4 regions of the Roseateles sp. T103 genome follow, and region 4 is predicted to be linked to each of the others. Evidence: predicted binding sites of a transcription regulator. Region 4 holds the regulator's gene; each other region holds the start of a gene.
The links. The regulator FNR, encoded in region 4, switches genes on or off when oxygen is low (the NO sensors DNR and NnrR bind a similar motif). The targets are predictions, from matches to a motif close to TTGATNNNNATCAA.
Positions count from the first base shown of each region.

Region 1: a site for FNR is predicted at 5,021-5,034, ahead of AC2EBS_RS10500 (TraR/DksA family transcriptional regulator). Genes of this name have one in related genera too.
Region 2: a site for FNR is predicted at 3,246-3,259, ahead of AC2EBS_RS13690 (protocatechuate 4,5-dioxygenase subunit alpha). Genes of this name have one in related genera too.
Region 3: a site for FNR is predicted at 4,616-4,629, ahead of AC2EBS_RS14995 (hemerythrin domain-containing protein). Genes of this name have one in related genera too.

Region 1 is NZ_JBXVVS010000003.1:57,550-64,700, reverse strand. Features, by position in the region: gene AC2EBS_RS10530 (malonic semialdehyde reductase) at 43-636, shown strand; gene tgt (tRNA guanosine(34) transglycosylase Tgt) at 677-1,804, opposite strand; gene AC2EBS_RS10520 (substrate-binding periplasmic protein) at 1,967-2,746, shown strand; gene AC2EBS_RS10515 (IMPACT family protein) at 2,768-3,358, shown strand; gene AC2EBS_RS10510 (DUF1304 domain-containing protein) at 3,437-3,793, opposite strand; gene queA (tRNA preQ1(34) S-adenosylmethionine ribosyltransferase-isomerase QueA) at 3,837-4,898, opposite strand; gene AC2EBS_RS10500 (TraR/DksA family transcriptional regulator) at 5,083-5,481, shown strand; gene AC2EBS_RS10495 (hypothetical protein) at 5,561-5,944, shown strand; gene AC2EBS_RS10490 (DUF2799 domain-containing protein) at 6,008-6,577, opposite strand; gene AC2EBS_RS10485 (transglutaminase family protein) at 6,729-7,151, opposite strand, start outside.
Region 2 is NZ_JBXVVS010000004.1:258,321-265,471, forward strand. Features, by position in the region: gene AC2EBS_RS13675 (cytochrome P450) at 16-1,197, opposite strand; gene AC2EBS_RS13680 (helix-turn-helix domain-containing protein) at 1,333-2,358, shown strand; gene AC2EBS_RS13685 (LysR family transcriptional regulator) at 2,330-3,241, opposite strand; gene AC2EBS_RS13690 (protocatechuate 4,5-dioxygenase subunit alpha) at 3,345-3,692, shown strand; gene AC2EBS_RS13695 (class III extradiol dioxygenase family protein) at 3,747-4,586, shown strand; gene AC2EBS_RS13700 (MgtC/SapB family protein) at 4,702-5,466, shown strand; gene AC2EBS_RS13705 (AI-2E family transporter) at 5,568-6,671, shown strand; gene AC2EBS_RS13710 (zinc-dependent metalloprotease) at 6,756-7,151, opposite strand, start outside.
Region 3 is NZ_JBXVVS010000005.1:99,350-106,500, reverse strand. Features, by position in the region: gene murU (N-acetylmuramate alpha-1-phosphate uridylyltransferase MurU) at 1-84, opposite strand, end outside; gene AC2EBS_RS15005 (ATP-binding protein) at 123-2,312, opposite strand; gene AC2EBS_RS15000 (HD domain-containing phosphohydrolase) at 2,305-3,822, opposite strand; gene AC2EBS_RS14995 (hemerythrin domain-containing protein) at 3,966-4,559, opposite strand; gene tkt (transketolase) at 4,696-6,747, shown strand; gene gap (type I glyceraldehyde-3-phosphate dehydrogenase) at 6,815-7,151, shown strand, end outside.
Region 4 is NZ_JBXVVS010000006.1:14,455-21,605, forward strand. Features, by position in the region: gene ccoP (cytochrome-c oxidase, cbb3-type subunit III) at 1-529, shown strand, start outside; gene ccoG (cytochrome c oxidase accessory protein CcoG) at 605-1,999, shown strand; gene AC2EBS_RS16180 (hypothetical protein) at 2,042-2,284, shown strand; gene AC2EBS_RS16185 (hypothetical protein) at 2,293-2,574, shown strand; gene fnr (fumarate/nitrate reduction transcriptional regulator Fnr) at 2,671-3,411, opposite strand; gene hemN (oxygen-independent coproporphyrinogen III oxidase) at 3,597-5,006, shown strand; gene AC2EBS_RS16200 (sulfite exporter TauE/SafE family protein) at 5,009-5,701, shown strand; gene icd (NADP-dependent isocitrate dehydrogenase) at 5,812-7,065, shown strand.

The DNA of each region.
Region 1 (7,151 bases), on a different contig from region 4:
GCTTAGAGTGAACGCCATGCCAGCCTTCCGCTACCAAGCACAATGAACCACACTGCCGACGCCGCCGTCCTCGACCTCGCCTTCCGCCAGGCCCGCACCTTCAACAAGTTCCGGCCCGATCCGGTCAGCGACGCGACGCTGCGCGAGATCGTGCAGCTGGCGCAGTGGGGCCCGACGGCGATGAACAGCCAGCCGGCGCGCTATGTCTTCGTGAAGAGCGAGGCGGCCAAGCAGCGGCTGGCGCCGACCCTGTCGCCGGGCAATCTGGCCAAGACCCTGGCCGCGCCGGTGACGGTGATCGTCGCCGCCGACAGCCAGTTCTACGAGCACCTGCCCACGCAGTTCCCGTCCTTTCCCGGCGGCCGCGACATGTTCGCCGCCGATGCCGCCAAGGCCACCGGCACAGCGACGCTGAGCGCGCATCTGCAGGGCGCCTACTTCATCATCGCCGCGCGCCTGCTCGGCCTGGACTGCGGCCCGATGGCCGGCTTCGACGCGGCCAAGCTCAATGCCGAGTTCTTCGCCGACGGCCGCTACCAGGCGCAGTTTCTGATCAACCTGGGCTACGGCGACGCCAGCGGCAACCATCCGCGCGGCCCGCGGCTGGCTTTCGAACAGATGGCTCAGGTCCTCTGATCAAGGCTGGCGCCCGACTCGGCAGTACCGGCGCGCCGCGTCACACGCCGCGCGAGCGGTCCGCCGCGAAGCGCTGCTGGAAACCGGCGAAGTCGCCGGCATCCAGCGCCTCGCGAACTTCCTTCATCAGGTTCAGGTAGTAGTGCAGGTTGTGCACGCTGGTCAGCATCGGGCCCAGCATCTCGCCGCAGCGGTCCAGGTGGTGCAGATAGGCACGGCTGAAGTTGGTGCAGCAGTAGCAGCTGCAGGTCTCGTCCACCGGCCGCTCGTCGGTCTTGTAGCGGCTGTTGCGCAGGCGCAGATCGCCATAGCGGGTGAAGAGGTGGCCGTTGCGCGCATTGCGCGTGGGCATCACGCAGTCGAACATGTCGACGCCCTGGCTGACGCCTTCGACCAGATCCTCCGGCGTACCCACGCCCATCAGATAGCGCGGCTTGTTGGCCGGCAGCTGGTGCGCGATGTGCGCGAGGATGCGCTGCATGTCGGCCTTGGGCTCGCCCACCGAGAGGCCGCCGATCGCATAGCCAGGCAGGTCGAGCGCGGCCAGACCGGCCAGCGAATGGTCGCGCAGGTTCTCGAACATGCCGCCCTGCACGATGCCGAACAGCGCATTGGGGTTCTCCAGCCGCGCGAACTCGTCCTGGCAGCGCTTGGCCCAGCGCAGGCTCATCTCCATCGACAGCCGCGCTTCCTTCTCGGTGGTGATGTGCCCCTTGGTCTCGTAAGGCGTGCACTCGTCGAACTGCATGACGATGTCCGAGTTCAGGATGGTCTGGATCTGCATCGAGATCTCGGGCGTCAGGAACAGCTTGTCGCCGTTGACCGGCGAAGCGAACTTGACGCCCTCTTCCGAGATCTTGCGCATCTCGCCCAGACTCCAGACCTGGAAGCCGCCGCTGTCGGTGAGGATGGGCTTGTTCCAGCTCTCAAACTTATGCAGGCCGCCGAACTGCCGCATGATGTCCAGGCCCGGACGCATCCACAGGTGAAAGGTGTTGCCCAGGATGATCTGCGCGCCCATCTCCTCCAGCGAGCGAGGCATCACGCCCTTGACCGTGCCGTAGGTGCCCACCGGCATGAAGATCGGCGTCTGCACGACGCCGTGGTTCAGGGTGAGCGTGCCGCGTCGCGCGCGGCCTTCGGTCTTGTGCAGTTCGAACTTCAGCATGGTGGTCCGGATTGTCGCAGCCCCCGCCCAGGACCTAGACTGCGCGGAAGAACTCGTTGGGCCGGCTTGTCGCAGGTGAGCACCACCGCTGCGGCCGGGCGTGGATGAAATAGGCACGAAATGCAGCTTGCACGAGGATTTCTGTTCGGCGCCCTTGCCCTGATGCTGTCTGCCTTCGACGCGCAGGCAGACGCGGGCGGCACGGCCTGCGGGCCCTACCGTGTCGCCTTCTATGAATTCGGCCGCTTCTACTTCCGCGACGAGCAGGGGCAGGCCGGTGGCATAGACCCGGACCTGGTCGCCGAGCTGGCGCGGCGCAGTGGCTGCAGGCTGGAGTCCGAGCTGAACTCCCGCGCACGCATCTGGGAACAGCTTGCGCGAGGCCAGCTGGACATCACGGTGTCGGGCATCGCCACGCCCGAGCGCGAGCAGCTGGCCGAGTTCTGGCCCTATCTGCGCAGCCGCAACCATGCGCTGATGCGCAAGAGCCTGGCCGCCCAGCTGCCGACGCCGGCAGCCTTCCTGGCCGACCCGCAGCGGCGCGTCGTGGTGGTGAAGAGCTTTCGCCATGGCCCGGTGCTCGATGCCTGGCTGGATCAGCTGCGCGCACAGGGCCGTGTGCATGAAGCCGCAGACTTCGACACTGCCCTGCGCGTCTACCGCGCCGGCCGGGTCGATCTGATGCTTGCGCATCCGATCAACCTGCTGCTTTCCGAGCGTGAGCTTCAGCAGCACAGCCTGCTGGACTGGGCGCCCGGCGACGATGTGCTGGCCTCGCTGGTCGTGTCACGGCAGCGCGTCAACGCCGCCGATCGCCAGCGGCTGCATGCGGCGCTCAATGCCATGCTGGCGGACGGCAGCGTCGATGCCATCCTGCAGCGCCACCTGGGCGAGCGGCTGGCGCGCGGCGCCAGGTTGCAGCAAGCCGGCAGCGCCCGCTGATCGGGCAGGGACAATGCGGCCATGCCGCAGAGTCTTGCCACGGCCGTCGCCAGCGAACTGATCATCAAGAAGAGCCGCTTCATCGGCTGCGTGGAGCCCTGCGCCGACCGCGCGCTGGCGCTGCAACGGGTGGCCGAACTGCGCGAGCAGCACCCGGGTGCTGCGCACGTCTGTTGGGCCCTGCTCGCCGGCGGGCAGAGTGCGGCCAACGATGATGGCGAGCCCGGCGGCACCGCCGGCCGGCCCATGCTGGAAGTGCTGCGTCACCAGGACCTGGAAGGCGTGCTCGCCACCGTGGTGCGCTACTTCGGCGGGGTCAAGCTCGGCGCCGGCGGCTTGGTGCGGGCCTACACCGACACGGTCGCCCAGGCGCTGCTGAAGGCCGACAAGGTGCCGCTGGTGAGCCGCCGGCAGCTGCGCTGCACGCTGCCCTATGCGCTGGAAGGCCTGCTGCGCCGCGAACTCGAGCAGCAGCCCGGCGCGCAGCTGCTGGACGTGCAGCACGGCGCCCAGGTCGAGGCGACGCTGAGCCTGCCGGAGACCGTTGCTGACGCTTTCGTGGCGCGTCTCAACGAAAGCGGCCAGGGCCGCATGGGCTGGCTGAAGGTCTGAGCCCGCGCACAGGGTCCGGAAGGAGCCTGTGGCTGGCGAAGGCCAAGCGGCGATACCAGCCGATTGGCTGAGCAGCGCTCAGCCCAGCGCGAGCAGCCCCAGGCCGATCGCCGCCGGCACCGCCTGGATGAAGAGGATGCGCCGGCTCGCGGTGGCCGCGCCATAGACGCCAGCCACCAGCACGCAGAGCAAGAAGAAGGTCTTCACGCCCGCACCGGCCGCGCCCAGCCACAGGCCCCAGAACAGGCCCGCAGCGAGAAAGCCGTTGTACAGGCCCTGGTTGGCCGCCAGCACCTTGGTCTGCGCGGCGAACTCCGGCGTCAGCCCGAAGGCCTTCATGCCCTTGGGCTTATCCCAGAGGAACATCTCCAGCACCAGGATGTAGACGTGCAACAGCGCGATCAAGAGAACCGCCAGGTCGGCGAGACGAGCGATCACTTCGGGAACTCCTTGTCGATGGAGGCAGACGGAGCCTAGCTCAGCCCGCCCGGTTCAGCAGCATCGCATCCCCATAGCTGAAGAAGCGGTAGCGCTGCTCGATCGCATGGCGGTACAGCGCCATGATGTGCTCGTAGCCGGCGAAGGCGCTGACCAGCATCATCAGCGTGCTCTTGGGCAGGTGGAAGTTCGTGATCAGCGTGTCCACCACGCGGAACTGAAAACCCGGCGTGATGAAGATGTCGGTCTCGCGGGCACCGGCCTGCAGGGTGCCGGAGAGGGCCGCAGACTCCAGCGCGCGCATCGTGGTCGTGCCCACGGCGACGACGCGGCCGCCACGCGCCTTCGCCTGCGCGATGGCGGCGACGGTGGCGTCGCTGACCTGGAACCACTCGCTGTGCATGGCGTGCTCCTCCAGTCGCTCCACGCGCACCGGTTGGAAGGTGCCGGCACCCACATGCAGCGTCACATGGGCGGTGGCGATGCCGCGCGCCGCCAGAGCGGCCAGCACGCCTTCGTCGAAATGCAGCGCCGCGGTCGGTGCGGCCACCGCGCCTGGCTCGCGCGCGAACACGGTCTGGTAGCGGCTCTCGTCGTCGGGCTCGTCGGCGTGCTCGATGTAGGGCGGCAGCGGCACATGGCCGTGCGCTTCGAGCAGCGCGAAAGGATCGGACGGGAAGCGCAGATGGAACAGTCCGTTGTCCGGCCCGCAGCGGCCCAGCACCTCGGCCTCGAAAGCACCATCGGCGAACAGCACCACCGCGCCGGGCTTGGGGCTCTTGCTGGCACGCAGATGCGCCCAGACTTCCAGCGTGCCGGGCAGCACGCGCTCGACCAGCGCCTCCACCGCACCGCCGCTGCTCTTGTGACCGTACAGGCGCGCCTTGATCACCTTGGTGTCGTTGAAGACCAGCAGGTCGGCCGAATCGAGCAGCTGCGGCAGCTCGCGGAACACCCGATCGACGGGCGTGCTGCCGCGGCCGTCGAGCAGGCGCGAGGCGCTGCGTTCGGGCGCGGGATGCTGGGCAATGAGCTCAGGCGGCAGCGCGAAGTCGAAATCGCTGACCGTGAATTGGCGTGTCGAAGGGGATGCAGCAGTCATGGTGTTGAGGGCCGTACAGACCCGTGCCAAACAGGGGGAATCGGGGAGATGAGAACGCCCCGGCGGCAGGCGCCGGGGCCGCACGAATTGTCCCACGGGCACGCCGCAGCACCGAGCGCCAGTTGATTCATCTCAAGACGAGCTTCGCGCCACAGTGCGAGCATGAATGCAAGGAGATCAAGCAATGAGTCAGACCCTCAACCCCTCGCAGCGCAGCCTGCTGGAAGCCACGCTGGTCGAGAAGCAGCAACGTCTGGAGCAGGCCCTGCAGGCCCAGCTGGGCGGTCAGGACCGTGTCACCCACGCCCGCGAGCAGCTGCTGCAGGATGCCGACGATGCGCGCGAGCATGACGCCGACCGCGAAGTGGACCTCGCTCGCAGCGACCTGAGCCTGGAGGCGCTACGCGCGGTCAATGAAGCACTGCAGCGACTGCGCGGCAGTGCCGACTACGGCTTCTGCAGCGACTGCGGCAAGGCCATCAGCTTTGAGCGCCTGCAGCTCAACCCCGAGGTGCTGCGCTGCATCGCCTGCCAGAACGCGCTGGAGAAGGTCGGCGGCGGCGCCAGCCATCCACGCCTCTGAGTTTCCCGGCCTGGCGCATGCGTCCAGCATTCGCCGCCGCGTCCCCATCACCATCCATCAGCAAAGAGGAGAACCCTTCATGACCATGTTCCACGCCGTCGTCTGGCTCGACCACCACAACGCCAACATCCTGCAGTTCGACGCCGAACACGTGCAGGCCGAGAAGGTCAAGGCGAGCAGCCGCCACACCCGCCAGCATGGCAGCGGCGTGCGCACCGAGCACGAGTTCTTCGCCGACGTCTGCGAGGCGCTGCAGGGCATCGGCGAGATCCTCGTCACCGGCTCCAAGACTGCGCAGGCCGACTTCAAGCACTACCTGGAGAAGCACCGCCCCAACCAGGTGAAGAGCGTGGTTGGCTACGAGACCGTCGACCACCCCAGCGACAAGCAGCTCGTCGCGCTGGCACGCCAGTACTTCCTCAAGTACGACCGCATGAACGGCACGACGCCGCAGGTGCTGTAAGCGTCTCGCTTCGCGCCATCCTGGCGCGCCCTGCTGATCTCGGCATCAGACCCCACGCCCCGCTCAGGGGCGTGGTGCCATCAGCAGCTGCATCTGCTGTCGCATGCGCAGGCGCTGCTGCTCCAGATCCAGCTCACGCAGCAGGCCCCGCAGGCGCTTGCGCTCCTCATCGGTCTTGGCCTCGGCCAGTGCCCGCTCCAGGCGCTGCATCTCGCGGTAGTTGCGGTCGATCTGCTGACCGAGTTCGTGGATGAGCTTGGCTTGCGTGTAGTTGCGCTCGAAGAGATCGCCGTCACGCTGTCCGCCGCAGCTGCCACGGTAATACTCGCCCGCCAGGCCCAGGCGCCAGCCGTTCTCGGGCCGGCAATACACGCGGATGCCCTCAGACCACCCCTCCTGCCAGAGGGCTTGGTCGGGCACGATGCCCAGCTTGCCGCAGGCCTTGGCATGGTCCTGCAGACGCTCGCGTTCAGCGCCCGCACGCCCATCCTCCAGGCCCTGTTCAAACCAGTTGGCACTCAGGCATTCCTTCTCGCTCATGCTGGCGCAGCCGCTCAGCACGAGCAGGACCGCGCCCAGCAGGGCAAGAGTCCGGATCTGGCCGAGCCGTAGATCGCTTCTGGGGTCGCTCATCAAGGCTCCGTCTGTGCTGGCGGCACAGTATGCAATGGAGCTGACAACGCGCCGGCACGCGCCCGGTTGACCGGCGATCGACGGACACCCGCATCTGCGGCCTTGAAGCCGTGATGCGTGGCGCTCGCGTCGGATCGCCTGCGCTCGCGGCTCAGAACCCGCGGGCGCGTGCTTCTTCGAGTGGCTCGACGGTCACCGCCACCTGCGGGTGGGCCTGGCCGCCGCGGATCACGCCGCGCAGCGGCGCCACGTCGGCATAGTCGCGGCCCCAGCCCAGCGTCACATGGTCCAGGCCCGCGGCCACCTTGTTGGTCGGGTCCAGCGCCAGCCAGCCCTGCACCGGGCACCACACCGCCACCCAGGCATGCGAAGCATCGGCGCCGACCAGGCGCAGCTTGCCCGGTGCCACATGCGTGAGCAGATAGCCCGACACATAGCGCGCCGCCAGGCCCAGCGAGCGGCAGGCGCCGATCATCACGTGCGCGAAATCCTGGCACACGCCGTGGCGCGCTGCCAGCGCCTCCAGCGCGCGCGTCGTCACATTGGTGCTGGCCGGCTGGTAGCGGAACTCCTT
Region 2 (7,151 bases), on a different contig from region 4:
CTCGTGTGAAAGGGGCTACTGCGCGGCCAGCATCAGCACCAGGGGGCTGCGGAAGGTCGACGAAGGCATCCACGGCAGCTGGTCGGCGACGCGGCGGTAGTCGGGCACGACCTTGTGGAATTCCTCGAAGGCGATCTTCACCGCCAAGCGCGCGATCGCCGTGCCCAGGCAGGCATGGACGCCGCCGCCGAAGCCCAGATGGCCGCGCGGCTTGCGCGTGATGTCGTAGACGTCCGGGTTCGGGTACTGGCGCTCGTCGCGGTTGCCCGAGCCATAGGCCAGGCAGACGAAATCGCCTTCCTTCATGGTCTGGCCGTGCAGCGTGACGTCCTTCATCAGACGGCGGCGGAAGCGCTGCGCCGAGGTGTTGAAGCGCAGGCTTTCCTCGATCGCATCGGGCAGCAGCGCCGGATTGGCGACCACGGCCTTGCGCGCCGCGTCGAAGCTCGCCAGGTTGTAGGCGAACATCATCATGAAGCCGCCCAGCGATTCGACGCCGGCCATGATCAGCGTGGTGGTGGTCAGCAGCACCTCGCGCTCGTCGAGGCGGTCGCCGTCGATCTCGGCCAGGCTGAAGTGGCTGATCAAGTCATTGCGCGGCTCGGCGCGGCGCATCTCGATGACCTTGCCGGCATAGGCCTGCATCCAGTTGTAGGCGGCGATGTGCTCCGGGCCCTTGGTGCGGGTGCGCGCATCGCTCTGCACCATCAGCACCGCGTTGTCGCGCACCTCCTGCTCGTCGACGATGGCCTCGTCGCCCATCGGCAGGCCTAAAGCGGCCATCAGCACCTTGACGGTGAACTGCGCGGAAACGTCCTTGAAGTCGAATTCCTTGACGCCACGCAGCTGGCCGAAGACCTGCTGCGCGACGGCGCGGATCGGCTCTTCCAACGCGAGCAGATTGCGCTTCATGAAGGCGTGCTGGATCAGGCCGCGCAGGCGGTCGTGCTTCGGAGGATCGGAGCTGCCCAGCGTGGCGCCGGCGCGGCCCGGCAGCTCGGTCATCAGATTGCCACTGGCCGACGAGTAGGTCTGCCAGTCCTGGCCGGCGCTGACGATGTCCGCATAGCGGGACAGCACCCACATCTGCGCTTCCTCGCTCCAGAAGCAGGGGAACTCGTCGCGCAGCCGCTTGTAGTAGGGAAAGGGGTCGGCGTCGACGGCCGGCGAGTAGGGATCGAAATGGAAGCTGCTCATCGTTTGTCTCCTTCGCGGGGCGGGTGGTCCTGCACCGGGCGGCGCTGGCCAGTGGGCGAATTCTGGTGGGCCGGCGCCGAAGCGGCGTGGACGATGCATGGCAAAAACTTGCACTTTTGACGTACATTGACTGACATGAGTCAAGCCCGCGTCAGCCCTGCAAAGCTGCCCAAAGCGCCGCGGCGCGGCGCCAAGCGCGCACGTGCCAGCCTGCCGGCCTTTGCGCTCTACGGCGAAGCGGTGGCCCCATCACGACAGCTGCTGCATATCGAATCGATCGTCTCGCGCAGCCGCCAGTACGACTGGGAGATCGAGGCCCATGTGCACCAGGGCCTGCACCAGATCCTCTGGGTGCACGAGGGCAGTGTCGCGGCGATGTTGGACGAATCCCGCGCCGATGCGCGCGGCCCGGCGCTGCTGGTGATCCCGCCCGGTGTCGCGCATGCCTTCCGCTTCTCACCGGGCTGCGAGGGCTATGTACTCACCGTCGACGCCGGCCTGCTGGCCGAGGGCGATGCCGCCGCGGGCGAGGCGCTGGCCCTGCTGTTCCAGTCGCCGCGCAGCCTGGTGCTGGCGGCCGATGCCGGCGAGGCGGCGCGGCTGCAGGCCCTGTTCGACACGCTGCAGGCCGAGACCCGCGCCGACGACCTGGGCGAGCACGCTGGCGCCGGCCCGGTGCCGCGCTGGCTGGCGCGTGCGCTGCTGTGGCGGCTGGCGCAGCGGGTGCGCCGCGAGGACGCTCAGCAGGCGCAGCCGCAGCGTCGCGGCGCTGCCGGCTCCGGCTCGTCCTCGTCGCTGTACACGCGCTGGGTGGTTTTGATGGAGGCGCATTACCGCGAGCATTGGCCGGTGACGCGCTATGCCGAGCGCCTGGGCCTGTCGGCCGAGCGGCTCAACCGGCTGGTGCGCGCCGAGACCGGCATGAACGCCCAAGCCCTGCTGCATGCGCGGCTGGCGCGCGAGGCCTCGCGGCGCCTGGTGCATGTGGCGGCGCCGGTGTCGCGGCTGGCCTTCGAGCTGGGCTTCGAGGATCCGGCCTATTTCTGCCGCTTCTTCAAGCGCCAGACCGGCCTGTCGCCGCGCGCCTACCGCGAACGCGCCGCGCAAGCGCGCGCCGAACAGCCGCCGCTGCTCAGCCCTGCCTCCCCAGCACCGCGCTGACCGTCGCCTCCAGCTGCTCGCGCAGCCAGCGCTGCACCGGGTCGTTGTGGTGGCGCTGGTGCCAGGCCATGTACATCGGCATGGCGGGCGTCTTCAGCGGCAACGGCGCCATGCCCAGGCCGGCCAGCGCACCGCGCGCCATCAACGACGGCGCCGTGGCCAGCCAGTCGCTGCCGCGCAGCATCGCGGCCAGGCCGGCCAGCCCCGGCACCGTGGCGACGAAGCGGCGCTGCACGCCCTGCCCGGCCAGCCACTGGTCGATGTCCAGCGCGCGGCGCGGCTCGTAGACCACGGTGACATGCTCGGCCGCAAGGTACTCGGTGCGGCTGGCCGGCGCGCGGCGCTGGTCCGCGTCGAAGAACAGCGCATAGCGGTCCTGGAAGAGCCGCTTCTGCACGATGTCGGTGGCCTCGGGCGGCCGCGGCGTGATGACCAGATGGCAGCCCTGCTCGCGCAGCAGCGCCGGCGTCGGCGCGCCCGAGGCGATCACATGCAGGCGCACGCCCGGCGCCTCTGCGCGCAGGCGGCGCAGCAGCCCGGGCAGCAGCAGATCGCGCTGCAGGTCATTGGCCGCGATGGTGAACTCCGCCGCCAGCTGGCGCGGCGCGAAGCCGGCCATCAGGCTGAAGGCACGCAGCTGGTCGAGCAGGCCGGCCGCGCGCTGCGCCAGTTCGCCGGCCTTGGGTGTGGCGACGATGCCGCGGCCGGACTTGACGAACAGCGGGTCGCCGACGATGCGCCGCAACTTGTCCAGCCCGTGGCTCACCGCCGACTGCGTGACGCCCAGGCGCTGCGCGGCGCGGGTGATAGCCCCCTCCTCATGCACCGCCAGCAGCAGCTGCAGCGCATGGCCGTCCAGATCCAAATGATCGAAATTGCTCATGTATTTGATGAGTATCCATCAGTTTATCTATTCAATGGTACTACCCATACTGCGCAGCAGATTTGCATCAACCCCGAGTCAAACAAGCAGCGAGGCAGCCCCCATGTGCAACCCCAACATCCCCGGCACCGTGCTCTTCGACGGCCAGCAGGCCATGAAGGGCTATGCCCTCAACAAGATGTGCTTCTCCTTCAACGAGGAGGCGAACCGCAAGGCCTTCCTCGCCGATGAGGAGGGCTATATGCGCAAGTACGGCCTCAATGAGCAGCAGGCCGCCGCGATCCGCGCGCGCAATGTGCTGCAGCTGATCGCCGCCGGCGGCAATGCCTACTACCTGGCCAAGTTCGCCGGCATCTTCGGCCTGGACATGCAGGACATCGGCGCCCAGCAGACCGGCATGAGCAAGGAAGAGTTCAAGGCCAAGCTGCGCGCCGCCGCCGAGCAGCAGTAAGCAGGCTACGCAGCCAGTCCCATACACACAGAACGATAGAACCGGAGAGCACCCATGGCCAAGATCGTCGGCGCCGTCACCACCTCCCATGTGCCCGCCATCGGCGGCGCGATCGCCAAGAAGCTGCAGGCGGATCCCTACTGGAAGCCCTTCTTCGACGGCTTCATCAATGTGCGCGAATGGCTCAACGACGCCCGCCCCGACGTGGTGGTGGTGGTCTACAACGACCACGGACTGAACTTCTTCCTCGACAAGATGCCCACCTTCTCGATCGGTGCGGCGGCCGAGTACCGCAATGCCGACGAGGGCTGGGGCATCCCGCAGGTGCCGCCCTTCACCGGCAACCGCGAGCTGTCCTGGCATTTGGTCGAGCATCTCGTCGATGCCGAGTTCGACATCACCACCTGCCAGGAGATGCTGGTCGACCACGCCTTCACGCTGCCGATGGCGCTGCTGTGGCCCGACCAGAAGTGGCCGGTGACCGTGGTGCCGGTGTGCATCAACACCGTGCAGTTCCCCATCCCCTCGGCCAAGCGCTGCTATGCGCTCGGCGAGCAGATCGGCAACGCCGTGCGCGCCTGGGACGCCGACAAGCGCGTGCTGATCCTCGGCACCGGAGGCCTGAGCCACCAGCTCGATGGCGAGCGCGCGGGCTTCATCAACAAGCCCTTCGACCTCGAGTTCATGGACAGCCTGACCAAGAACCCCAAGTGGGCCACGCAGTTCAACACGCATGAGTTGGTCGAGAAGAGCGGCACCCAGGGTGTCGAGCTGCTGATGTGGCTGGCCACGCGCGCCGCGCTGGGCAAGGGCGCGCGCGAAGTGCATCGCAACTATCACATCCCCATCTCCAACACCGCGGCCGGCCTGATGGTGCTCGAGCCGCAGGACTGACTGGGCTTCTCGCCACATTCGGCCCCGGGCGCCGCCGGCAAGCTTGCTCGCGGCGCCTTTGCCATGCCATGCTGCGCCATAGTCCGGCTGCTGCGCCGGCGAGGAGGCGCCCCGCATGCATGACCTGCTCGACCCCGAAGCCCTGCTGCGCTACTGGAGCGCCGAGCAGTGGCAGGCCAATGTGCTGATGCTGATGCACCTGCTGGCGGCCACGCTGCTGGGCCTGCTGCTCGGCTACGAGCGCGCCTACCATGGCCGCGCCGCCGGCATGCGCACCTATGCGCTGGTCTGCGTGGCGTCCACCGGCGTGATCATCCTGCTGGGCTACCCGCAGCAGTGGTACGGCGGCCATCTGGCCGGCAGCACCATGGTGCCGCTGGCCATAGACCCGACGCGGGTGATCCAGGGCATCGTCACCGGCATCGGCTTCCTCTGCGCCGGCGTGATCATGCGCGAGGGCATGAACATCAGCGGCCTGACGACGGCGGCCTCGCTGTGGGCCTCGTCGGCGGTGGGCATCTTGCTAGGCATGGGTTTCTACTTCGCGGCCATCATGCTGACCGTGCTCTGCGCCAGCCTGATGATGTGGGGCGCGAAGATGGAAGCGCGCCTGCCCTCGCATCCGGCCATCGCGGTGATGCTGCGCGGCCAGCCGGGCCGGCGCTTCAGCCAGGACGAACTGGCTGCCTTCACCGAGCAGCACGGCTACCGCTTCGCCCCCGGATCGCTGAGCATCGAATTCGCCGCCGACCGCGAGGAATGGCGCTTCGTCTGCACCGCCAAGCGCAACTACGCCGGCGAGACGCTCACCCGCCTGTCCAGCCAGCTGCTCGCGCTGGACGGCGTCGAAGACTACCGCGTCACCCACGCACGTAACTGAGGTCCGACCGAGGCGAGTGCCTGCGCACTCGGCGACCGCCCCTCCCCCCGCCTGCCGCTACCATCCGCGTCGACGCCATCCGCGCCTGACGCCGCCACACCATGTCCCAGAAACCACGCCCCCACCACAGTGCCGCCCTGCGCGACCGCAGCTTCCTGCTGCTGCTGGCGCTGGTGACCCTGGCCTTCGGCTGGATCCTGTTGCCCTTCTACGGCGCGGTGCTGTGGGGCACGGCCACAGCCATCGTCTTCGCGCCGCTGCACAAGACGCTGATGCAGCGCTTCCGCTGGGGGGCGACGTTGTCGGCCATCGCGACGCTGACGCTGATCCTGCTGCTGGTGATGCTGCCGCTGGCTGTCGTGTCGGCCCTGCTGGTGCAGGAGGCGGCCGCGCTGTACGAACTGCTCAAGACCGGGCAGATCAGCTTCAGCGCCTATGTGGCCCAGGTCTATGCGGTGCTGCCTGAGTGGGCTCTGAACCTGCTCTCGCGCATGGGCATCAGCGACCCAATGGTGCTGCAGCAAAAAGCCGGCGGCCTGCTGGCGCAGCTGGGCCAGGCGCTGGCCGGCAAGGCCTACGGCTTCGGCCAGGACACGCTGGACTTCGTGGTCGGCTTCTTCGTGATGCTCTACCTGCTGTTCTTCCTGCTGCGCGACGGACCTCGCATTACCGAGTTGCTGCGCGACGCGCTGCCGCTGCCCGACGAGTACAAGAGCCGGCTGGGCGAGAAGTTCAGCGCGGTGATCCGCGCCACCGTGAAAGGCAATATCGCCGTGGCCGCGCTGCAGGGCGCTCTGGGCGGCCTCGCGTTCTGGGTGCTGGACGTGCATGCGCCGGTGCTGTGGGCCGTCGTGATGGCCTTCCTCTCGCTGCTGCCCGCGGTCGGCGCCGGCCTGGTCTGGGTGCCAGTGGCGATCTACCTGTTTGCCACCGGCGAGACCGGCGCGGCCATAGGCCTGGTCGCCTACGGCACCTTCGTCATCGGCCTGGTCGACAACCTGGTGCGCCCCCTGCTGGTCGGCAAGGACACCAAGCTGCCGGACTATCTGGTGCTGATCTCGACGCTGGGCGGCATGGCGGTGTTCGGCATCAACGGCTTTGTCATCGGCCCGTTGATTGCCGCGATGTTCGTCGCCGCCTGGAACATCGTCGCCAGTGAGCGGCCGCGAGCCGAGGGCGACGAGCAGCAGCAAGCGAGCGACTGAAAAAGACAAAGGCCCCGACTTCGCGGGGCCTTGTCATGACGATCCGGCAGGCTGGGCTGTGTCAGCCCATGCGCCGTACCGGAATCAGCTGCGCTGCATCGTCGCGCGCAGCGCCTCGCTCAGCGTACCCAGGCTCTCGGCCAGATGCGCCCGGGTCTCGACCGACTGGCCGCCCTTGCCCACCGCGGCACGCAGCTCGGCCTGCAGCTGCGTGGCGTTGTAGCGCAGCAGGCTCAGCGCGTCCGGCGGCAGCGCCGGCGAGCCCTTGGTCAGCAGCGTCTGCAGGCGCTTCAGATGCTCGCGCTGCAGATTGCGGCGCAGGCGGTCGATCTCGCTGCCGCTCTTGAGCTCGCTCCAGATCGCACCCTGCAGCGTGGCATAGACCTCCTGCAGCGAGATCAGGCCCTTGCGCTGCGCCGGCTCGAAATAGCCCGGCAGGTCCAGCAGGCGGCTGGCGGTGTTGGCATTGAGCAGACGGTC
Region 3 (7,151 bases), on a different contig from region 4:
CACCTCGATCAAGGGCTTGGGGCGGTGGTCGGTCAGCGGCCGCAGGCGCTCGCCGCGCCCGGCCGCGAGGATGATGGCTCGCATGGGCCGGCAGTGTAGGGGCTGCCGTTCGCCTTGCCGTCTCAGGCCGCAGCGGGCAGTGCGTTCGGTCCGGCCACTGGAACCCAGACGCGAAAGCGCGTGCCCTCACCCGGTGTGGATTTCACCTGGATCGCGCCGCCATGCTTCTGCACGATGGAGAAGGACAGCGACAGCCCCAGGCCGGTGCCCTGACCCACCGGCTTGGTGGTGAAGAAGGGCTCGAAGATGCGCCGCTGCACTTCCGGGGGCATGCCCTTGCCGTTGTCGGCCACCTCGATCCACACGCCCTCGATGCCACCGCGCGCCTCGACGCCGCTGCTCAGCGTGATCAGGCCGCGCTTGCCTTCCATCGCATGCGCGGCATTGACGATCAGGTTCATGAACACCTGGTTGAGCTGGCCGGCCAGGCAGCGCACCGGCGGCAGCGTGCCGTAGTGGCGCTCGATGTCGGCGCGGTACTTGACCTCGTTCATCACCACGTTCAGCGTGGATTCGATGCCGGCATTGATGTCGGCGTCCTGCCAGTCGGCCGAATCCACGCGCGAGAAGTCCTTGAGGTCCTGCACGATCTTCTTCACCCGCGACAGGCCTTCTTCGCTCTCCTGCAGCAGCGCGGGCAGGTCCTCGGCCAGGTAGTCGAGGTCGGCCGCCTTCTCGAGCCGGGCGAGCTCGGCATCTTCGGCCAGCTCGTCGCGGTGGCGGCCGTAGGCGGCAACCAGCGCGAGCAGCGCTTCGACATAGCGGCGCAGCGAGCCGAGGTTGGAGTTGACGAAGCCGATCGGGTTGTTGATCTCGTGCGCCACGCCGGCGGCGAGCTGGCCGATCGAGGCCATCTTCTCGGACTGCAGCAGCTGGTTCTGCGCTTCCTCGAGACGCCGGTTGGTCTCCTGGATGTTGCGGTAGTTCAGCACCAGCTCTTCCTGCGCGCGCATCACCTCGGTGCGGTCCTGCAGCAGCCACCAGACCGAGGCCTGCGGGTCCTCGGGGTTGGTGGTGTAGGCGATCATCTGCACCCAGATCGGCGTGCCGCGCTCGGTGCGCAGCCGCATCTCATGCGTCAGCGGGCGGCCCTCGGCCAGGGTCTTGCGCATCAGGCGGCTGAGCTCGCGGAAGTCCTCTTCGCTGGGGAAGAAGCGTCGGGCATCCAGGCTGCCGCCGAGCGGATTGTCGAGCTCGAAGATCTCGGCGAACTTCTTGTTGCTGCGCGAGATCGCGCTGCCTCGCGTGGCGATGATGCCCACCGAGGCGTTCTCCAGAAAGGCGTCGAGCTCGTGGTTGCTCAGCAGCAGTTCGGCAGTGCGCTGCGCGACGATGTTCTCCAGCTCGGCCTGGCTGCGGCGCAGCTGCTCTTCCGCCATTTGTCGCGCTGTGACATCCTGCAGGGTCTCTATCGCACCAACCACGCGCCCCTCGATGTCACGAAGCGGCGTCGCGGTGAAGTACACCCAGCGGGCCTGGCCGCCCAGCTGGGGGAAGAAGGTTTCGCATTCCCAGGTATCGGGCAGCAGCAGGTTGGAGCGCAGCGCGCTGCCATAGCGCTGTACGCCTTCGGCCTCCACCCGGCCGTCCACCACCAGATCGGCCAGCACCGGCCGCGGCGCGGTGTCGAAGGCGCGCCAGGGCTCGTGGCTGCCCAGCAGTTCGGTGGCGGGTACGCCGGTCAGCCGCGCGCAGGCGGCGTTCCAGTGCGTCACGCGGTGCTCGGCGTCGATCACGAAGGTCGGCACCGGATCGGTCTCGATGATCTGGTGCATCACGCGGCCCATCTCGAGCAGGCTGTTCTGCACGTGGCGCATGTCGCTCAGGTCCTGGCAGGTGATCACCGCCAGCGTGCCGTCTGCGCAGCAGAGCTGGCGGGCATTGATGTCGAGGTGGCGGACCGCGCCGCTGGCTGTCAGCGCATCGCACTCCAGCGAGGGCAACTGCTCGGCTTCGCTGAGGCAGCGACGTCCGTAGTGCTGGAGCGGCGCGATGAACTCGGCCGTCGCCCATGCGTAGTGAGGCATGGCCTGCAGCTGATCGAGGCTGTAGCCGAGCAGGCGCTGCATGGCGGAGTTTGCGAACAGCGTTTCGTCTCCGGCGTGCACCAGGACCGGGGCGCTCACCGCCTCGAGCGACGAGCAGAACTCGCGGCTCAATGTCCGCGTCGTCCCGCCGGCCGGGCGCAGTCCGGCGCTTCCCGTCAGGCCGGCCTGCGGCATGGGTGCGGGCGTGCTGTGGAACTCAAGCATGCTGCACCGCCACGCCTGCCGCACCTGGCCCGCTGCGCTGAGCGCCTGACGGCGGCAAGGGGCTCTTGCCGGGCGTCGCCGGAATCGGACGGGCGTCCTTGTCCTGCTTGACGAAGTAGCTCAGCCTGAGCCCGTCGCGGGCCTCGAGCTCCTGCACCTGCCGCACCAGCTGTGCGGTGAACTTGAAGCCGGCCGGAAGCAGCACGTTGCCCTGCGGGCTCAGCAGCGCGCGCGACAGCACCATGCCGGAGCGCAGTCCGCTGCTGTCGACCTCGATGTCCGCTTCGGCTTCCTTCATCAACTCGCGCAGCACCGCGTTGAAGGCTTCCCAGAGATCCGGTGCATAGCGCTGCGCCGCGCCTTCGGCGATCAGGCTTGCCGCCTCCTGGGTGGAGTACTCCTTCTGCGCAAGACGGCCGGAGATCAGCGACTCGAAGGTGCTGGCGATGTTGATGATCTGTGAGCCCAGCGGTACCTCGTAGCCGCTCAGGCCGTCCGGGAAGCCGTGGCCATCGATGCGCTCGTGCTGCGAGCGGATGATCAAAGCGGTCTGACGCAGCCGGCCCAGCGGCATCAGTGCTGCCTGGGCCTGCACCGGATGACGCTTGTAGCGCTCGAACTCGGCACCTGTCATCAGCGAGACGGTCTTGTTCATCAGCGCGTCGGGCAGGCCGATCTTGCCGATCTCGTGGAGCAGGCCCGCGTTGTAGATGTCCAGCACCTCGGCGGGGCCCATGCCCATCTGCTCGGCAATGCGCTGGGCGAGCGCGGCGACGCGATGCCCGTGGCCGGAAACGCTGCCGTCGCGCAGCTCCAGCAGCGCGGAGAAGACAGCGATCGAGGTGGCGAAGTTCTCCTCGAGCAGCGCGTTGGCCTCCTGCAGCCGCTGGTTGGCAGCAGCCATGCGGGTGTTGGCGTCGGCGAGCTTGAGGTTGCTCTCTTCCAGCTCGGCGGTGCGCTCCTTGACCCTGCGGTCAAGTTCTTCGTTGCTGTTCGCCAGCTGGGTGTTGCTGGCCTCGAGTTCATCGTTGAGCTGCTGGAGCATCTCGTTGGCGCTCTGCAGCTGTTCGTTCTGCGACTGGATCAGTGCGGCGAAGCGGCGGTTCTCGCGCTCCAGCTGCTGGCGCTTGAGGCTATCGCTCAGGCTGAGCAGCAGCTCCTGATCGTCCCAGGGTTTGGCGATGTAGCGGTGGATCTCGCCCTGGTTGATCGCGGCGATGGTCGAGTTGATGTCCGCATAGCCTGTCAGCAGCAGCCGCACCACCTCGGGCCAGCGTTCGCGCACGATGGCCAGCAGCTGCGCGCCGTCCATCTGCGGCATGCGCATGTCCGAGACGATCAGGTCCACCGGCTCGCGCTCGAGGATCTCCAGCGCAGCGGCGCCGCTCTCGGCAATCAGCACGCGGTAGCCCTGCGGGCGGCACAGGCGCCGCAGCGAGCTCAGGATCGAAGGCTCGTCATCGACGAAGAGCAGCGTGGGCTCGGGCAGTGGGCTTGGCGTCGTTTCCATGAGGTCCTCCCGAACGGCAGCGCCGTCGCTTTCGGGCTTGGACCTGAGTGTGCATCAAATGATAAAAACGAGCTCAACTAGATAAAAATGATTCGGAGGCCGCGCGAATTTCGTCACAGCTGTCGCCGCCTCGCGGCAGTGACTCAGGCCTTGGCGCTGCCCAGGCCCAGCGGGGCGGGCAGCAGGTTGAGGATGCGCTGGAACAGGCCTTGGTAGGCCTCGTCCGGCGCATGGCCGGTCAGTGGATCGCGGTTCGCCGCGAAGGCCTCGTCCAACTCGGCCCAGTCCTCGGCGCTGAGCATGCGTATGGCGGCGGGAAGAATCTCGCGCTCTTCGAGTTCCATGTGCTGCAGATAGGACGCGATGTAGCGCTCGACCTGACGCTCGAAGCGCTCGCGCCGCGGTTCGCCGAGCATCTCGAAGGCCAGCAGGCTGTGCTCGAGCTCGCGGATCGCGTTCTCGCCACGGTCGTGGTCGTGGTCCAGCTTGTCCAGCGTGTCGCGCAGTTCGGGCGCGCGGGCGCGCAGCTTGGGAAAGAGCAGCTCGCTTTCCTTGGGGTGGTGCAGGCGCTCGGGGAACTCGTCGACGTAGAAGATCATCGCGCGCAGCGCAGCGAAGTCGGGCAGCGTGCCGTGGCGGCGGTGCTCGGCCAGCAGCAGCGGGATGGAGCGCAGCATCGCCGCCAAGGCGCTGTGTTCGTCGCGGATGATGCGCAGGGTCAGCGGGGTCGTGTTCATCGCAGAAGTCTCCGGAATTCTTTGCCGCAAGCGTGACAGAGTGGCGCGCCGGGGTCTTGCCTTGAGTCAAGCTGGGACCAGATCGTTGCGCAAGTAAAATCCAGGGTTTTCCCCGCAACTCTGCATCGCATCCACCATGGCTGATACCGCTGCTCGCAACACCACCCAGATGGCCAACGCCATTCGCGCACTGGCCATGGACGCCGTGCAGCAGGCCAATTCGGGACACCCTGGCGCCCCCATGGGCATGGCCGACATCGCCGTCGCGCTGTGGGGCAGCCACCTCAAGCACAACCCGGCCAATCCGCAGTGGGCCGACCGCGACCGCTTCGTGCTGTCCAACGGCCACGGCTCGATGCTGATCTACGCGCTGCTGCACCTCAGCGGCTACGAGCTGTCGATGCAGGAGCTGAAGAACTTCCGTCAGCTGCACAGCAAGACGCCGGGCCATCCCGAGGTGGGCATCACCCCGGGCGTGGAGACCACCACCGGTCCGCTGGGCCAGGGCATCACCAATGCGGTGGGCCTGGCGCTGGCCGAGAAGATGCTGGCCAAGGAATTCAACCGCGACGGCCATGCCATCGTCGACCACCACACCTATGTGTTCCTGGGCGACGGCTGCCTGATGGAAGGCATCAGCCACGAGGCCTGCGCGCTGGCCGGTGCCTGGAAGCTCAACAAGCTGATCGCGATCTACGACGACAACGGCATCTCCATCGACGGCCAGGTCGCGCCCTGGTTCATCGACAACACCGCGCAGCGCTTCCAGGCCTATGGCTGGAACGTGATCGGCTCGGTGGACGGCCACGATGTCGAGGCCGTGGCGCAGGCCATCGCCGACGCGAAGAAGAGCAGCGAGAAGCCCACGCTGATCATCGCCAAGACGCATATCGGCAAGGGCTCGCCCAACCGCGCCAACACCGCCAAGGCCCACGGCGAGCCGCTGGGCGCCGAGGAGATCAAGCTCACCCGTGAAGCGATCGGCTGGACCCACGAGCCCTTCGTGATCCCCGCCGAGGTCTATGCCGACTGGGACGCCAAGGCTGCCGGCGCCGCTGCCGAAAAGAGCTGGGACGAGCGCTTCGAGGCCTATGCCGCCGCCCATCCCGAGCTGGCTGCCGAGTTCCAGCGCCGCATGGCCGGTGTGCTGCCCGCCAACTTCGCGCAGACTGCGGTGGACGCCGTGATCGCCGCCCACACCAAGGCCGAGACCGTGGCCAGCCGCAAGGCCAGCCAGCTGGCGCTGGAGCACTTCACTGCGGCACTGCCCGAGCTGCTCGGCGGCTCGGCCGACCTGACCGGCTCGAACCTGACCAACACCAAGAGCACGCCGGCCTTCCGCATCGAAGCCGACGGCAGCAGCAACGGCGGCCGCCACATCAACTACGGCGTGCGCGAGTTCGGCATGGCCGCGATCATGAACGGCATCGCGCTGCATGGCGGCTACATCCCCTACGGCGGTACCTTCCTGACCTTCAGCGACTACAGCCGCAACGCCATCCGCATGGCCGCGCTGATGAAGCAGCGCGTGATCCATGTGTTCACGCACGACTCCATCGGCCTGGGCGAGGACGGCCCGACGCACCAGTCGATCGAGCATGTCTCCAGCCTGCGTCTGATCCCGGGCCTGGATGTCTGGCGTCCGGCTGACACCGCCGAGACCGTGGTCGCCTGGACCATGGCCATCGGCAACGCCACGCGTCCCAGCGTGCTGGCGCTGTCGCGCCAGAACCTGCCCTATGCGCCCAAGGTCGCGGTGGACGAGATCGCCAAGGGCGCCTATGTGCTGGCCGAGCCCAGCGAGGTGGGCCTGAAGAAGAGGGCCCAGGTGGTGATCATCGCCACCGGCTCCGAGGTGCAACTGGCGCTGAACGCGCAGGCACTGCTGGCCAAGGACGGCATCGCCGCGCGCGTGGTCTCGATGCCCAGCACCAATGTCTTCGACCGCCAGGACGCCAAGTACAAGCAGAGCGTGCTGCCGGCCGGTCTGCCGCGCGTGGCCGTCGAGGCCGGCGTCAGCGACTTCTGGTGGAAGTACGGCTGCGCCGCCGTGGTCGGCATCGACAGCTATGGCGAATCGGCCCCGGCCGGCGTGCTGTTCAAGCACTTCGGCTTCACCGCCGAGAACGTGGCCGATACGGTCAAGGTGGCGGTCGGCGCCGCGCGTCTGAAGGGCGCTCGGAAGTGATCCGAAGGGGTGCCTCGCAGCACCCCTTTTGTTTTTGGTTTTTCAGGTTTTTCTTCAGGAGACTGACATGACGATCAAGATCGGTATCAACGGCTTCGGCCGCATCGGCCGCATGGTGTTCCGCGCTGCCATCAAGAACTTCAAGGACATCGAGGTGGTCGGCATCAACGACCTGCTCGAGCCCGACTACCTGGCCTACATGCTGAAGTACGACAGCGTGCACGGCCGCTTCGACGGCGAAGTCTCGGTCGAGGGCAACACCCTGGTCGTCAACGGCAAGAAGATCCGCCTGACCGCCGAGCGCGACCCCGCCGCGCTGAAGTGGAACGAAGTCGGCGCCGACATCGTCGTCGAGGCCACTGGCCTGTTCCTGGACAAGGCGGGCGGCGAGAAGCACCTGGCCG
Region 4 (7,151 bases):
CATGGGTATCGGCGAGCGGCTGTTTGCCAACAACTGCGCCGGTTGCCACGGCTCCGACGCCAAGGGCTCCAAGGGTTTCCCGAACCTGACCGACAGCGACTGGCTGTATGGCGGCGCACATGAGGTGATCATTGAAACGATCAGCAAAGGCCGCACCGGCGTGATGCCGCCGATGGGTGCCGCACTGGGAGGTTCCGAGGATGTGCGCAATGTCGCGAACTATGTGCTGAGCCTGTCGGGCAGCCCGCACAACTCGATCGCCGCACAACTGGGTAAGGCCAAGTTCGGCGCCTGCGCTGCCTGCCATGGCGCAGATGGCAAGGGCAATCAGGCTCTGGGCGCGCCCAACCTGACCGACAAAATCTGGTTGCACGGCTGGGGCGAGGAGGCCGTCGTCGGCATCATCAATGCCGGCAAGAACAACATGATGCCGGCCCATGACAAGCGGCTCAGCGCCGACCAGATCCGCGTGCTGGCGGCCTATGTGTGGAGCTTGTCGCAGGGCGGCACTGCGCTCGCGTCCAACTGAGCTCGCTGAATGAGCAGTAGCAGCAAAGAGGGGGCCGCTGCGGCGGCCCCCGCCTCTGAGGACGCCGCAGTGCAGATGGTGTCCCTTTACCAGGCACAGAAGAAGATCTATGCGCGCGCCGTCACTGGCTGGTTCGCAACCTGGCGCTGGGCTCTGGTCTGGATCACGCAGCTGCTGTTCTACTGCCTGCCCTGGTTCGACTGGGGCAGCCGTCAGATCGTGCTCTTCGATCTGGCAGCGCGCCGTTTCTACATCTTCGGTCTGGTCCTGTATCCGCAGGACTTCATCTATCTCACGGCGCTGCTGCTGATTTCGGCCTACGCGCTGTTCCTCTTCACTGCCGTGGCCGGCCGCCTGTGGTGCGGCTATGCTTGCCCGCAGACGGTCTACACCGAGATCTTCATGTGGGTGGAGCGCAAGTTCGAAGGCGATCGCACCGCACGAATGAAGCTGGATGCGTCGCCGTGGAACGGCGAGAAGCTGCTGCGCAAGGGCGGCAAGCAACTGGCCTGGGTGGCTATCGCCTTGTGGACCGGCTTCACGTTCGTTGGCTACTTCACGCCAATCAAGACGCTGGCAGTCGAGGTGGCCGGCCTTGGACTCGGGCCCTGGGAGATGTTCTGGATCCTGTTCTACGGCTTCGCCACCTATGGCTTTGCCGGCCATATGCGCGAACAGGTCTGCAAGTACATGTGTCCCTATGCGCGCTTTCAGAGCGCGATGTTCGACAAGGACACACTGATCATCAGCTACGACGCCGAGCGCGGCGAGCCGCGCGGCTCGCGTAGCAAGAAAGCCGATCCCAAGGAACTCGGGCTCGGCTCCTGCATCGACTGTAATTTGTGCGTGCATGTCTGTCCGACCGGCATCGACATCCGCAAGGGCCTGCAGTACGAGTGCATTGGCTGTGCCGCCTGCGTCGATGTATGCGACAGCGTGATGGACAAGATGGGCTATGCCCGCGGACTGGTGCGCTACGACACCCAGAACGGGCTGTCGCAGCACCTCACTCGCAGCCAGGTGCTGCGCCGGATGTTCCGGCCGCGTGTTCTGATCTACACGTCCATACTGGTGGCCATCTGCGTGGCCGTGCTGACCAGTCTGTATCTGCGTACGCCGTTCAAGGTCGATGTGGTGCGCGATCGAGCGTCATTGGCGCGACTGGTCGAGGACGGCTACGTCGAGAATGTCTACCGGCTTCAGGTGATGAATGCGACCGAAGCTGGCCATCATTTCCGCATCACGGCCAGTGGCTTGCCTGGGCTGGTGACGAGCCGCCCGATCGAGCTGGATGTCGCGCCTGCCGAGGCCCGTTGGGTGTCGGTGGCTCTGCGCCTGCCGCCGGAGAGTGCTGCGCGTGCCGGTAGCGGCGCACATGAGATCCGCTTCCAGATCGAGCGGCGCGACCGGCCTGGTGTGGAGCCCGAGTACCGCATTGAAGAGAAGTCCACCTTTGTGGTGCCGCGCTGAACGAGCGCCCCGCACCCCAAGCTGACCGACAAGGAGATCGCGATGAGTGAGGCAGAGAAGAGCATGCAGCCCAAGCCCTGGTGGAACGAGCGCACCATGTGGCTGGTCGTCGGCGGTCCGCTCACCGTGGTGGTGGCGGGCTTTGTCACGCTGTTCATTGCGCTGCGCTACCCCGATCCTGTGCTCGACACCACGAGCCAGGCGGGCACGGCGGAAAAGGCCGGACCGGTGTCGATGCAACCGGCCGTCAAGGCCAGGAATCACGCCGCCACGGGTGGCCAGTGAGTGGCGCCATGCGGGAGGACCTCAGCGAAGTCCAGCCCCCGCCCAGTCCTCGCCGGCGGTTGCTGATGGTGGTGTTGTGGCCGTCGTTCATGATGGCCGGCGTGCTGGAGTTGCTGGTCTTCGCTCTCGTTGATCCCAGCGAGCTCGCGCACCTGGACAGACTGCAGCCGCTGCCCAACTCGGCGGTCTACACCGTCGCGTTTGTGCTGTTCTGGGCAATCGTGTCGCTTGGCGCAGGCATCTCGGTCTTGCTGGCTACATCGCCACCGGACGAAAAAGCGGGGGAGTGAGCGGGCGATCGAACGGCCTCCAAAGGCGGCAGTTCGCCGCCTCAGCTGTGCCCGCTGCAGCGGCGCAGGGGCTCGGGCCCAGCGCCCGGTGTCGAATCAGCAGGCGCTGCCGCTGTAGTTGACCAAGCGCTCGAGACCGGCCTGATCGACGATGGTGATCTGGCGCTGCTTGACTTCGAGCAGCCCCTCATCCTGGAAGCGCGAAAAGGTGCGGCTGACCGTCTCCAACTTCAGGCCGAGATAGCTGCCGATCTCCTCGCGCGTCATGCGCAGCACCAGGCTGGATGCGGAAAAGCCCCGCGCCTGAAGGCGCTGGGTGAGGTTGAGCAGGAAGGCGGCGAGTCGCTCCTCGGCTCGCATACTGCCCAGCAGCAGCATCACGCCATGGTCGCGCACGATCTCGCGGCTCATGATCTTGTGGAACTGATGCTGCAGGTCGGTGAACTCACGCGACAGGTTTTCCAGCTCGCTGAACGGGATCACGCAGACCTGCGAATCCTCCAGCGCGACGGCATCGCAAGAGTGTCGGTCGTTGCTGATGCCATCCAGACCGAGCAGCTCGCCAGCCATCTGGAAGCCCGTGACCTGATCACGCCCGTCTTCGGAAGAAACGCAGGTCTTGAAGAAGCCGGTTCGCACTGCATAGAGCGACTGGAAGGAGTCGCCGGCGCGGAACAGCGTGTCGCCCCGCGCCACGCTGCGGCGTGTCGCCACCAGGGCATCAAGTTGCTCCAGGTTGCTCTTGGACATGCCCACCGGCAGGCAAAGCTCGCGCAGATTGCAGCTCGAGCAGGCCACCTTGAAAGGCTCGATCTTGATGGGTGGAATCTGAGTCATGCTGCGCATTATGTTCTTGCCTCCACAAGGCGCCTGGTTGACCTCTGGTTCGGCGTTGGCTGCAGCTGTAGTCGGGCTAGTGAACATGATGCTCCTCAAAACGCAGAGCATTGTTGCCGTCCCTATGCGGGCCAAGCTTGACCAAGGTCAACGGGCGCTGGGCCGAGCTTGGCACAGTCTCGGCCATGGCTGCAAGTACTACAGAGATCCCCGCTGGCATCGATGAGGAGCTGTTGCGTCGCTTTGACGTCCCTGGTCCACGCTACACCTCCTACCCGACGGCCGATCGATTCGTTGAGGCCTTCACCGTCGAGCAGTACGAGCAGGCGCTGTCGCAGCGCGCCGGCGGCTCGCAGGTGGGCGGCGGCGCTCCGCTGTCTTTGTACGTGCACATCCCTTTCTGCGAATCGGTGTGCTACTACTGCGCGTGCAACAAGGTCATCACCAAGCATCATGAGCGTGCTGCCGAGTATCTGCAGGCGCTGAGCACCGAGATGACGCTCACCCGAGCGCGCCTGGGCCGGCAGGAAACGGTGTCGCAGCTCCATCTGGGGGGGGGGTCGCCTACCTTCCTCAGCGATGCTGAACTGGCGGGCTTGATGCACGAGATCCATGGTCACTTCAGGCTGGCACCAGGAGCCGAGGTCTCGATCGAAGTCGATCCGCGCACGGTCAGCCATGCTCGACTGGCACATTTGCGCAGCCTGGGCTTCAATCGGCTCAGCTTCGGAGTGCAGGACTTCGATGCCGACGTTCAGAAGGCGGTCCACCGGGTGCAGAGCTTCGACAGCGTCGCGACTTTGATGCAGGAGGCGCGTGCACTCGGCTTCGAGTCCACCAACGTCGACCTCATCTATGGTCTGCCGCAGCAGACGCCGGACTCCTTCGCGCGCACGATCGCGCAGGTCGCTGGCCTCAGGCCGGATCGGATCGCGCTGTATGGGTATGCGCATTTGCCGCAACGCTTCAAGCCGCAACGGCGCATCGATGCCAGCAAGCTACCCGTGGCCGCTGACAAGCTACACATGCTCTCAGCAGCGATCAGCGGCTTTCTGGGGCATGGCTACAGCTACATCGGAATGGATCACTTTGCCTTGCCCAACGATCCGCTTGCTGTTGCCAAGCGGCAAGGCCGCCTGCATCGGAATTTTCAAGGCTACAGCACCCAGCCTGACTGCGATCTGATCGGGCTGGGGGTGTCGTCCATCGGCCGCGTCGGCGCCACTTACAGCCAGAATGCCAAGACCCTGCCCGAGTACTACGACGCGCTGCGCCAGGGGCAGTTGCCCATTCAACGCGGCTTGGCGCTCAATCGCGATGACCTGCTGCGTCGCGCGGTGATCATGGCCTTGATGTGCCAGGGGCGGGTCGAGTTCGAGTCGATCGAACTGGCGCACTTGATCAAGGTGCGGGACTACTTTCACAAGGAGTTGGAGCAACTGCGCCAGTTGGAAGAGGCCGGCTTGGTGGAGTTGCTGCCCGCCTCGATCGAAGTGACAGCCAAGGGCTGGTTCTTCGTGCGTGCCGTGGCCATGGTGTTTGACCGTTATCTGCAGGCGGATCGCACGCGGGAGAAGTTTTCCCGCATCATTTGACAATGGATATTGCACTCGCAGGCTCTGCGCTGCTGATGGGTTTGGCTGGGGCGCCTCATTGCCTTGCCATGTGCGGTCCAGCGTGCGCCGGGCTGACGCATGGCGAACGTCGGGCGCAGCTGAGCCTCCATTTAGGAAGGCTGTTCAGCTATGCGGTGGGCGGTGCTGTCGCTGCGGCAAGCGTCGGCTTGATTGCCGACTTTGGCAAGGCCGCTGCCGTGTTGCGGCCGCTGTGGGTACTCGTCCACATGGCAGCGCTGATGTTGGGCATCTATCTGCTCTGGCGTGGTCGCCAGCCCGCCTGGATAGAGAACATTGGTCGCCGCCCGACCGCAGGCGTTGCGACGGTGTCGGTGACGGGCCTCGGTCGTGGTGCGGTCGCGTTGGGTCGTCCTGTCCGGGCTGGCGCTGCTGGATTGGCATGGCTGGCTTGGCCTTGCGGCCTGCTGCAGTCGGCATTGATGGTGGCCGCGCTCGCATCAGGGCCGCTGCAGGGTGCGCTGGTGATGGCTTGTTTCGCCGCCGCCTCTGGCCTTGGACTGCTGCTCGGACCGATGCTGTTGAATCGCTTGTTCGGCTTCGGAGAGGGCGGCATGCGTTGGGCGGTTCGCGTCGCCGGCCTTGGTTTGGTGCTCGCTTCCGGCTGGGCGCTGTCTCACGGCCTGTGGGAGCGCGTGGTCGAACTGTGCTCCTGACCAATTTCACATCACGCAAGGTCGCTTCCACATCAGGAAAGTGAAAGCCTCGCTGGCATAGAATCAGCAACCCGGCCAATTCCCCACGCTACAAGCGGAGACGACAAGTCATGTACCAACACATCAAGGTGCCCGAAGGTGGTCAGAAGATCACCGTCAATGCGGATTTCTCGCTGAACGTTCCCGACAACCCGATCATTCCTTACATCGAAGGTGATGGCACGGGTTTCGACATCACGCCGGTGATGATCAAGGTCGTGGATGCGGCGGTGGCTAAGGCCTACGGCGGCAAGAAGAAGATCCACTGGATGGAGGTCTACGCCGGCGAGAAGTCGACCAAGGTCTACGGGCCCGATGTCTGGCTGCCCGAGGAGACCCTGCAGGTGCTCAGGGACTATGTCGTCTCGATCAAGGGCCCGCTGACCACGCCCGTGGGTGGCGGTATCCGTTCGCTGAACGTCGCGCTGCGCCAGGAGCTGGATCTGTATGTCTGTCTGCGTCCGGTGCAGTACTTCAAGGGCGTGCCTTCGCCGCTGAAGGAGCCCGAGAAGACCAATATGGTCATCTTCCGCGAGAACTCGGAAGACATCTACGCTGGCATCGAGTACGAGGCCGAGAGCGACAAGGCCAAGAAGCTGATCAAGTTCCTCATCGATGAGATGGGCGTGAAGAAGATCCGTTTCCCGAACACCTCGGGCATCGGCATCAAGCCTGTGTCTCGCGAGGGCACCGAGCGTCTGGTGCGCAAGGCCATCCAGTACGCCATCGACAATGACAAGCCCAGCGTGACCATCGTGCACAAGGGCAACATCATGAAGTTCACCGAAGGTGGCTTCCGTGACTGGGCTTATGCCCTGGCCCAGAAGGAATTCGGTGCCGAGCTGATCGACGGCGGCCCGTGGTGCAAGTTCAAGAATCCGAAGACCGGCAAGGAAATCGTCATCAAGGATTCGATCGCTGACGCCTTCCTGCAGCAGATCCTGCTGCGCCCGGCCGAGTACTCGGTGATCGCCACGCTCAACCTGAATGGCGACTACGTGTCCGACGCGCTGGCGGCTCAGGTCGGCGGCATCGGCATCGCTCCGGGCGCCAACCTGTCGGACTCGGTGGCCTGCTTCGAAGCCACGCACGGCACGGCCCCGAAGTATGCCGGCAAGGACTATGTCAATCCGGGCTCCGAGATCCTCTCGGCCGAGATGATGCTGCGCCACATGGGCTGGAAGGATGCTGCTGACCTGATCATCTCCTCGATGGAGAAGGCCATCCAGAGCAAGAAGGTCACCTATGACTTCGCTCGCCTGATGGAGGGTGCGACACAGGTGTCCTGCTCGGGCTTCGGTCAGGTGATGATCGAGAACATGTGATCACTGCCTGGCGGGCGCGATGCGGCGCCCGCCACTGTTGACCGTTGTTGGCATCAGCCAGCACCAGGACCCCGCCGAGGCGAAAG